4 regions of the Salinicoccus bachuensis genome follow, and region 2 is predicted to be linked to each of the others. Evidence: riboswitches for the same ligand, from Rfam matches in the RefSeq annotation. Region 2 holds a riboswitch; each other region holds the start of a gene.
The links. A riboswitch is a leader RNA that binds a small molecule or an ion and turns the genes downstream of it on or off. The one in region 2 is predicted to bind S-adenosylmethionine.

Region 1 (2,201 bases), 500 kb from region 2:
ACGAACAGTTCCCATTCAGGATAATTGCCGCGTTCGATCGCCGTGTAGAGATCCTGTGTCGCATGGGCGACATTCTGGGATTGGATGTCGTGCGCCTCCTCCTGTGTCAGGTTGCGGATGCCCTGTTTCGGCTCCCAGTGGTATTTGACGAGTACGGATTCACCCTTGTCATTCACCCATTTGTAAGTGTTGACGCCGGAACCCTGCATGTGCCGGTATGAGGCTGGAATACCCCAGGGCGAGAACAGGAATGTGATCATGTGCGTCGCTTCCGGCGAACGGGAGACGAAGTCGAACATCCGTGTCGGATCGGGCACATTGGATACCGGATCTGCCTTGAAGGCATGAATCATATCAGGGAACTTCATGGCATCACGGATGAAGAAGATCTTCAGGTTGTTGCCGACGAGGTCCCAGTTGCCGTCCTCTGTATACATTTTTATGGCGAAGCCCCGTGGGTCGCGTTCCGTTTCAGGCGAATCCTTGGCGCCTGCGACGGTGGAGAAGCGTACCATGAGTGGCGTCTTCTTGCCTTCGCCGGAAAACACTTTCGCGCGTGTATACTTTTCTGCCGGTTCGTCCCCGACTTTGCCGTAGGTTTCAAAGTAGCCGAATGCGCCGGTACCCCGCGCATGTACCACCCGTTCCGGTACTTCTTCGCGGTCGAAGTGCGACATCTTTTCAAGGAAATGGTAGTTTTCCATCGTCGCCGGTCCCCGGTCGCCGATGGTGCGCAAGTTCTGGTTATCTGTGACGGGCCGGCCCTGCCGGGTCGTCATCGTATCGCGTTCCGCTTCTTTCTCGCGTGGAATCTCATTTTCTTTCTGATAGTTCTTATCTGCCAAAATCAAAACCTCCTATGATCTGGTTCGTGACCAATTACGGAAAGATGATGCTTGGAAACATGTCAATCAGAACAGTCTACTGTTTATACTGATTCCAATCTGTACACAATACAATTATAGTGTCAGAACAGTCTGAAATCAAATGATATGAAAGATATACATGCCAAATCCAATTCCTATAAGAAAACTAGAATTTGGTGTTGACTTTGAATATCCTATGGGATATATTAGTCATCATAACTTAATAATTTCAGAAAATTCTTATCAAGAGAGGTGGAGGGACTGGCCCTTTGAGACCTCGGCAACAGACCGTATGTGAACTGTGCCAATTCCAGTAGCGATTTGCTAGAAGATAGGAAGAGATGTTCTATTTTATAAAATAAAGCCCCTCTTCTTATTTTCAAGAAGCAGGGGCTTTTCAATATCAAAAAGCGGAGGTATGAACATGTCAAAAAAACAGATCCATCTCAACGGCTTCATCCAGAATTCACCGTCCCCCCATTCCACGGGGCTGTGGAAGCATGAAAAGGACCAGGGTACGGGCCACAACCGTCTGGAATACTGGATTGATACGGCGATGACACTGGAGCGCGGAAGGTTCGATGCACTCTTCATTGCAGATGTGCTGGGGACCTACAGCGTCTATGGAAACAACCATGATGCAGCGGCAAAGCACGCCGTCCAGCTGCCCGCCCATGATCCGACACTCGTGATTCCTGCCATGGCAGCCGTTACAAAGCATCTCGGGTTTGCACCGACGATTTCGACTACATATGCACAGCCCTATTCCCTGGCACGTCAGCTGTCGACGCTGGATCACCTGACCGAGGGCCGGGTGGCATGGAATGTTGTGACATCATACCTTGAGAGCGAAGCCGTCAACATGGGGCTCGAGCAGCGACTGCCGAAGGAGATGCGGTACAACCGTGCAGATGAATTCCTCCAGGTCGTGTACAAGCTCTGGGAGGACAGCTGGGCGGAAGATGCCGTCCAGTATGACAGGGAAAACGATACGTTTGCAGACCCTGACAAGGTGCACATGATCAACCACCGCGGCGAATTCTTCAATGTGCCGGGGCCGCATCTTGTGGAGCCCTCTCCCCAAAGGACGCCTGTACTTTTCCAGGCGGGGGCATCGCCGAAGGGGCGCGACTTTGCAGCGAAGCATGCGGAAGCGGTGTTCACGAAGAATCATTCCCTGGAAGCCCTGGCAGCCTATGTGAAGGATATCAGGGAACGTACGGTGGCCCAGGGCAGAAATGCAGACGACGTCAAAGTGTTTCCGATGATCCTGCCGATCATCGGGGAGACCGAGGCGGAAGCCTATGAAAAATATGAAGCGCTCCAGAACAGCGT
Region 2 (2,201 bases):
ACCCTACTTTTATTTATCCGTCGGGACCCCGAAACAATAATTTCAACACCTGATGGACAAGTGCCTGTCTGATGGATCACGTTTTAAAAACTACATATTCAAATTTACAATGTTATCCCGGAATTGTCAATAATGAAATGGGGATTCCGGGCATTATTTTTTGCCTTTGGCGGCCTCGGACTTTGCCATTTCTATGAAAGCCGTCATCCTGTCCAAGGCCCCTTTGAAGTCCTCCTTGAATTCATGTTCCCACATACGCATGATATGCCATCCTTCTTTACGATAATGGGCATTCACTTCACGGTCCCGTTCCATGTTCCTCCCGAGCTTCCTGTTCCAGAATTCCTGATTGCTCTTCGGCCAGTTGCCATGGTCGGGGCACATATGCCAGAAACAGGAGTCGATGAAGATGACCACCCTGTATTTCTGGATTGCGATATCCGGAGACCCTTTCAACGTGCGTACATTCTTCCTGAACCGGTAGCCTTCAGCCCACAGGGCTTTCGTAACCCTGTTCTCGAGTTTCGACTGGGACCTGATCCGGCTCATCGTCCGCCTTCTCTTTTCTGTAGACATCATATCGGCCACTGTCGCCACCTCCCATCTTTCCATTCACCTACCCAGCTAGGGCGTTAAACATTCGTCATGAAAATTGATGGAGAGCAGAGTATTTTAAATTTGAAAAATGTTTTGACAAATATAATAATCCATAGTATTGTAGTATACATTATTAATAATACAGTTCTATCACTTATCCAGAGTGGCGGAGGGACAGGCCCTATGACGCCCGGCAACCATCAGGCAATCAAGTCTGATAAGGTGCTAATTCCTGCAGGAGATTTTCCTGGAAGATAAGAGGAGGCGGAGGCTCTCTTCTTATATAGGAAGAGAGCTTTTTTATTATTACAACCAGGAGGAGATTATATTGACAAAAAAAGAAAATGCAACTTATGACCTGGAGACGCTGTCGCTCCATGGCGGACAGGCGCCGGATCCGACAACAGGCGCAAGGGCGGTGCCGATCTATCAGACGACCTCGTACGTTTTCCATGACACGGACCATGCGGAGAGCCTGTTTTCCCTGGATGAACCGGGGAACATCTACTCGCGCATCGGAAATCCTACGGTGGAGGTGTTCGAAAAGCGCATGGCCCTTCTTGAGGACGGGGTGGCGGCAGTGGCGACTTCTTCCGGAATGTCAGCCATCACACTGTCCATACTGAACCTGGCAAGTGCGGGGGATGAAATCGTGGCGGGGTCGAACCTCTATGGCGGTACATACAATCTGTTTGCAGTCACTCTGCCCAGATACGGCATCAACGTCAAATTTGTCGATCCTGCCGACCCGGAAAATTTCAAGGCGGCGATCACAGGGCGGACGAAGGCTGTATTCGCCGAAACAATCGGCAATCCCGGACTTCAGGTCCTTGACGTTGAAGCAGTTGCCAAAGTGGCGCATGAAGCCGGCGTACCATTGATCGTCGATAATACGTTCGCCACACCGCACGTCTTCAAGCCGATTGAATGGGGAGCGGACATCGTCGTCCACTCGGCAACAAAATGGATCGGCGGGCACGGCACTTCCATAGGCGGGGTGGTCATCGATGGGGGGCGGTTCAACTGGAATACCGAAAAATTCCCGGAATTCACCGAACCCGATACGAGCTATAACGGCATCCGTTATGCTGTGGATTTCGGCACACTTGCCTTCATCACGAAAATCCGCGTGCAGCTGTTGCGGGACTTCGGGGCAAGCCTCAGTCCACAGAATGCCTTCCAGCTGATCCAGGGACTGGAGACTCTACATATACGTGTCGAAAGGCATAATGAAAATGCGCAGGAGGTTGCCCGCTTCCTGGAGGCCCATCCTGCGGTGGAGTGGGTGACATATCCCGGTCTGGAGAACCACCCGTCCCATGATATTGCGAAGAGGCAGTTCGAGAATGGATACGGTTCAATCATCACCTTCGGGATCAGGGGCGGAAAACCGGCAGGGAAGAAACTGATCGACAATGTCTCGCTATGGTCCCATGTTGCAAATGTCGGCGATGCGAAGTCACTGATCATCCATCCGGCGTCCACGACCCATCAGCAGCTGACGAAGGAACAGCTTGAGGAGACCGGCGTGCTGGAAGAACTCATCCGTCTGTCGGTGGGCATTGAATCCGTAAGGGATATCACAAAAGATCTGGGGCAGGCGC
Region 3 (2,201 bases), 1.3 Mb from region 2:
GTATTTTCGAAGTCGGGAACATCTCCCTGACCTCCTCGAATGACAGGGCCGTCTCCTCATCGTTGATGTCATCTTTGACAAAGCGTTTCGTCACGCCATGCTCCGGATTCTGGAACAGCTTTATCACCGGTCCGGTCTCCACGACCCGGCCGTTCTCCATCACTGCCGCCCGGTCGCATATCTTGCGGATGACATGCATCTCATGCGTGATGAGGACGATGGTCAGATCCATTTCATCACGTATTTTTACCAGCAGGTCGAGCACCTCATCCGTCGTTTCAGGATCGAGCGCACTCGTCGCCTCATCACAAAGGAGCACTTCGGGCCTGTTGGAGAGCGCCCTCGCAATGCCGACCCGCTGCTTCTGTCCACCCGAAAGCTGGCTTGGATAGTTGTCTTCACGCCCCGTGAGGCCGACAAGCTCCACCAGTTCCGCCACACGGCGCGCACGCTCCTTCTTCGGCACACCGGCGATCTCCAGTGGGAAGCTGATGTTGTCGGCGACGGTCCTCGACCAGAGCAGGTTGAAATGCTGGAAGATCATGGAGACCTTCTGGCGTTTCCTGAGCAGATTCGACCGAGTCATCGAACTGATGACATCTTCACCAATCACCACTTCGCCCGAGGAGGGCTGTTCCAGGCCGTTCAGCATTCTGATCAGCGTGGATTTGCCTGCTCCCGAATAGCCGATGACGCCGAATATCTCCCCTTCCCTGATATGAAGGTTGACATCATCCACGGCCTGGATGGTATTGTTCTTCGTCTTGAAAATTTTCGTTGCTTTCCTTATATCGATCATACGTTTCACCCTGACTTGTATATTGGAAAAGTCGTGCATTTTCCGCTCCGCTAAATAAAAAGCCCACTCAAAAGTTGAGCAGGCACCGGTTTTATCCATCAGCCTCTCATCTTCGATCAATCGATCAGTGAATTGGCACCTTGTCACAAAGACGGTTGCCGTGGTTTCGTCGGGCACTTCCCTCCACCACTCTTGATAAGAGTTTCATTATTAGATTGTTAATAATACTATCATCCGCATCCCTATTCGTCAACAAGGAATTCATCGAACACTTCCGTCAGATGGGGTACGGACTGGAATGCATATACTTCCCGGACCAGCTTGCCCTCCCTGAACAGTAGCAGTGCGGGCGCCGATCTGATCTCATACGTTTCTATGAGGTCCTTATGATAGTTCAAATTCATGGAAGTATATGAAACTCCCTTCATTTCCGAGACGATATCGAGCATCCTTTCCGCAATCTGGCAGTTTGCACATATCGGCGCATAGCCATAGAGTACGAACGTCTCCTCAGATTGAATACGGCTGGTAATATCGATTGTCTTTGGTTCTTTCATCATTACTGAACTTACCTTTCATGATCAGGCTTGTATCTACATAGAAATCGTGTCTCATAAGGAGGTTTGCCAAGTAGTCGCGTGGGCAGCGGCCCACTTCACCGAATTTCGGGTCAATATATATGTGAGTACTTTCACTCAGATGTTTTTTAAACCATTTCCTGATGTTTCTTCCCTCTTTGTCCGCATCGGACAGGATATAGATGTCGGAGCCATTCAGCTGGTCGAGAATCTCATCCAATTTTGAGATTCCCATTGTACCATGGGTGCATATGATCTGTACAGGTTCAATCAATACTTCTTCGATGCGCCGCTTATCCGTCTTTCCTTCGACAATGAGCACTTTATCGGAAAAATACACTGCCATCACCCCTGGTATCATATTTTAAAAAAACTCCAGACGATGTCCAGAGTTTCAGTTTTTATGCATCCACCATTTCTTCGTAGGCATCCGCATCCATCAGTTTATCAAGTTGTGATTCATCGGACAGTTCAATGACCACCATCCATGCTTCCTCATAAGGAGATTCATTGACAAGCTCAGGGCTGTCCTCGAGTCCTTCATTGATCTCGACTACTGTACCACTGAGTGGTGCATACAGTTCGGATACCGTCTTTACGGACTCCACACTGCCGAATGACTCCCCAGTAGTAATTTCATCGCCTTCAGCAGGCAGCTCCACAAATACGATATCACCGAGCTCGGATTGGGCGAATTCCGTAATACCGATTGTCGCCTTGCCATCTTCAAATTTGACCCATTCATGATCTTCTGAATACTTGAATTCTTTAGGTGTTGCCACGACAAAAACCTCCTTTTTCTTATACACTTATATAATCTCATA
Region 4 (2,201 bases), 610 kb from region 2:
GCACTGCTTTTCATTCTTAACGTATAGGTGTGTTGATCATAAGCATCCTCAGTTTCTATCGTGGTCAACCGCAAAGCTGAAAACAAGCTTCAATATATATAAAGCGAGCAGAGCATTTAGAATAAGGTGAGTATCCGCCAGTAGGATGAGTGCACCTACTCCTGTTAGAGCTGACGCCATCCCAGCGGTACGCTGAATCCCTCTCCCCCCAATATGGGTAATGATCCAGGCAGATGCGATGGCGAAGAGCCAAACGGCCGTGGACAAAAGCAAATTGCCGAACAGCCATCCCAGTATCAGTGGCTGGATGTGGACTCCTAGAAAAACTAATCTTGCTGTATGGCTTGTCTGGTAGTATGCATTCGTCCCTTTTGTAACATTAGCTGTGACACCGCCGGTTATGTCTACTGTAAGTATAATCAGTAGTGCCGTTTTCCATACTGTAAGCCCGGACCATTCGTTATATGTGTAGAACAGCAGGAAAGATGAGAGGATGAGGCAACTGGCCAAGACAATTGTTAATTCTGCTTTTGTTGTTCTTCTTCCAAATAGCTCATGCAGAATTTTAGGGATTTGCAACGCTCCTTCAGTACTTATCTTTTTATTCATTACCTTCCCCCGTTCTTTCAAAATATTCTCTTGCACAAAGCAATCCTCTTCTGATTGCAGTAAAATTATTTATAACTACGTAAAGGACCCTCTCTTCCCGGCAACGAAAGATTCATCTATATCAAACCATTGGATAATACCTGGCTTTATACTTCCATTTTAACATTGCCCCTCGTGCTTCAGCCCAGTCTGTTATGAATATTGTACATTTTCAGGGCGAGCCTGACGGCAATTATGGCTGAATAGACTTTAGTTGTCTGAAATTTGACTTATCTCGCCAATTCATGTAGAGTAATGAGCATTCAATTGAATACTTTTATCCAGAGAAGTGGAGGGATTGGGCCCTGTGAAGCTTCAGCAACAGGCCGGGAGGCACTGTGCTAAATCCCGCAAGCCTCAGGCTTGGCAGATAAACGATTGAAGCCATTTGCCATTGGGCAGAGGGCTTTTTATTTTGGGAAGGAAGTGATGGAATGGCCATTGTGCTTGAAGATGTGTCGAAGACATATGAGGTCAAGGGGAGAAGAATCGAGGCTCTGAAGAAACTCTCCCTGACGATAGAGGACGGGGAGATATTCGGACTGATCGGTTTCAGTGGAGCGGGAAAGAGTACGTTGCTCAGGCTGATTAATCTGTTGGAAGCCCCGAGTTCCGGTAAAGTGAATGTGAACGGAACCGAACTTGGAAGCCTGTCGGGAGATGATCTCAGGATCCGGCGGCAGAAGATCGGCATGATCTTTCAGCAGTTTAATCTGATTGAATCGAAAACGGTCTATCAGAATATAGAGTTCGTGCTGAAGGCAAGCAGGTATGACAGGAAGAAGACGCGGGGACGCATCGAGGAACTTCTTGATCTTGTGGGACTCGGTGACAAGGTGGACAGTTACCCGAAAAATCTGAGCGGCGGCCAGAAGCAGCGTGTCGGCATTGCCCGGGCCCTGGCGAACCATCCGGACGTCCTGCTGTGTGATGAGGCAACCAGTGCACTCGACCCAGATACGACGAAGACGATCCTGAAGCTTCTGAAGCGGATCAACAGGGAACTTGGCATCACAATCGTGCTGATCACCCATGAGATGGAGGTCATAAAGGAGATTGCAGATCGTGTGGGGGTCATGACGGAAGGCGAAATTGTAGAAATGGATGATGTATACAGCATATTCAGCCATCCCGAGCATGATGTGACGAAGGGGTTCGTACAGGATATATATGATTTCACCATCCCGCCCCATATCGACGTGAACGAACGTTCGGAAGTGATCACCATAAAATTCCTCAATGAGCACGCCGAAGCGAACTATGTCAATCAGCTCTACCGCCACTTTGAGTGTGACATCAGCATTCTGAACGGCCGCATCGAATACATACATGATATGCCGCTCGGCTTTCTGATGCTGCACGTAAAAGGCGAACCGGGGGAGATCATCCGGCTGAAGGGCTTCATCGACGAATCCAGAGGAATAGAAAGGGCTGGAATCTATGCAAAGATTGACTGAGATTGCACCGCTCCTCTACCGTGCACTGCTTGAGACGACACTGATGGTGTCCATTTCCATTTTCTTTGCGGTGCTGCTCGGGCTCCCGCTCGGCAT

Region 1: it holds a riboswitch for S-adenosylmethionine, as region 2 does, so the genes downstream of both, RQP18_RS11575 (LLM class flavin-dependent oxidoreductase) here and RQP18_RS09095 (PLP-dependent aspartate aminotransferase family protein) in region 2, are expected to answer to the same signal.
Region 3: it holds a riboswitch for S-adenosylmethionine, as region 2 does, so the genes downstream of both, RQP18_RS02415 (methionine ABC transporter ATP-binding protein) here and RQP18_RS09095 (PLP-dependent aspartate aminotransferase family protein) in region 2, are expected to answer to the same signal.
Region 4: it holds a riboswitch for S-adenosylmethionine, as region 2 does, so the genes downstream of both, RQP18_RS05755 (methionine ABC transporter ATP-binding protein) here and RQP18_RS09095 (PLP-dependent aspartate aminotransferase family protein) in region 2, are expected to answer to the same signal.

What each region holds. Positions count from the first base shown of each region.
Region 1 covers NZ_CP138333.2:2,277,818-2,280,018, reverse strand. The annotation lists gene RQP18_RS11580 (catalase) at 1-779, opposite strand, end outside; SAM riboswitch class I at 1,104-1,204, shown strand; gene RQP18_RS11575 (LLM class flavin-dependent oxidoreductase) at 1,291-2,201, shown strand, end outside.
Region 2 covers NZ_CP138333.2:1,774,424-1,776,624, reverse strand. The annotation lists tRNA gene RQP18_RS09105 (tRNA-Val) at 1-3, opposite strand, end outside; gene RQP18_RS09100 (very short patch repair endonuclease) at 154-612, opposite strand; SAM riboswitch class I at 749-858, shown strand; gene RQP18_RS09095 (PLP-dependent aspartate aminotransferase family protein) at 926-2,201, shown strand, end outside.
Region 3 covers NZ_CP138333.2:461,635-463,835, reverse strand. The annotation lists gene RQP18_RS02415 (methionine ABC transporter ATP-binding protein) at 1-799, opposite strand, end outside; SAM riboswitch class I at 903-1,001, opposite strand; gene RQP18_RS02410 (thioredoxin family protein) at 1,042-1,359, opposite strand; gene RQP18_RS02405 (toprim domain-containing protein) at 1,310-1,723, opposite strand; gene gcvH (glycine cleavage system protein GcvH) at 1,779-2,159, opposite strand.
Region 4 covers NZ_CP138333.2:1,165,054-1,167,254, forward strand. The annotation lists gene RQP18_RS05750 (hypothetical protein) at 49-609, opposite strand; SAM riboswitch class I at 923-1,025, shown strand; gene RQP18_RS05755 (methionine ABC transporter ATP-binding protein) at 1,083-2,105, shown strand; gene RQP18_RS05760 (methionine ABC transporter permease) at 2,089-2,201, shown strand, end outside.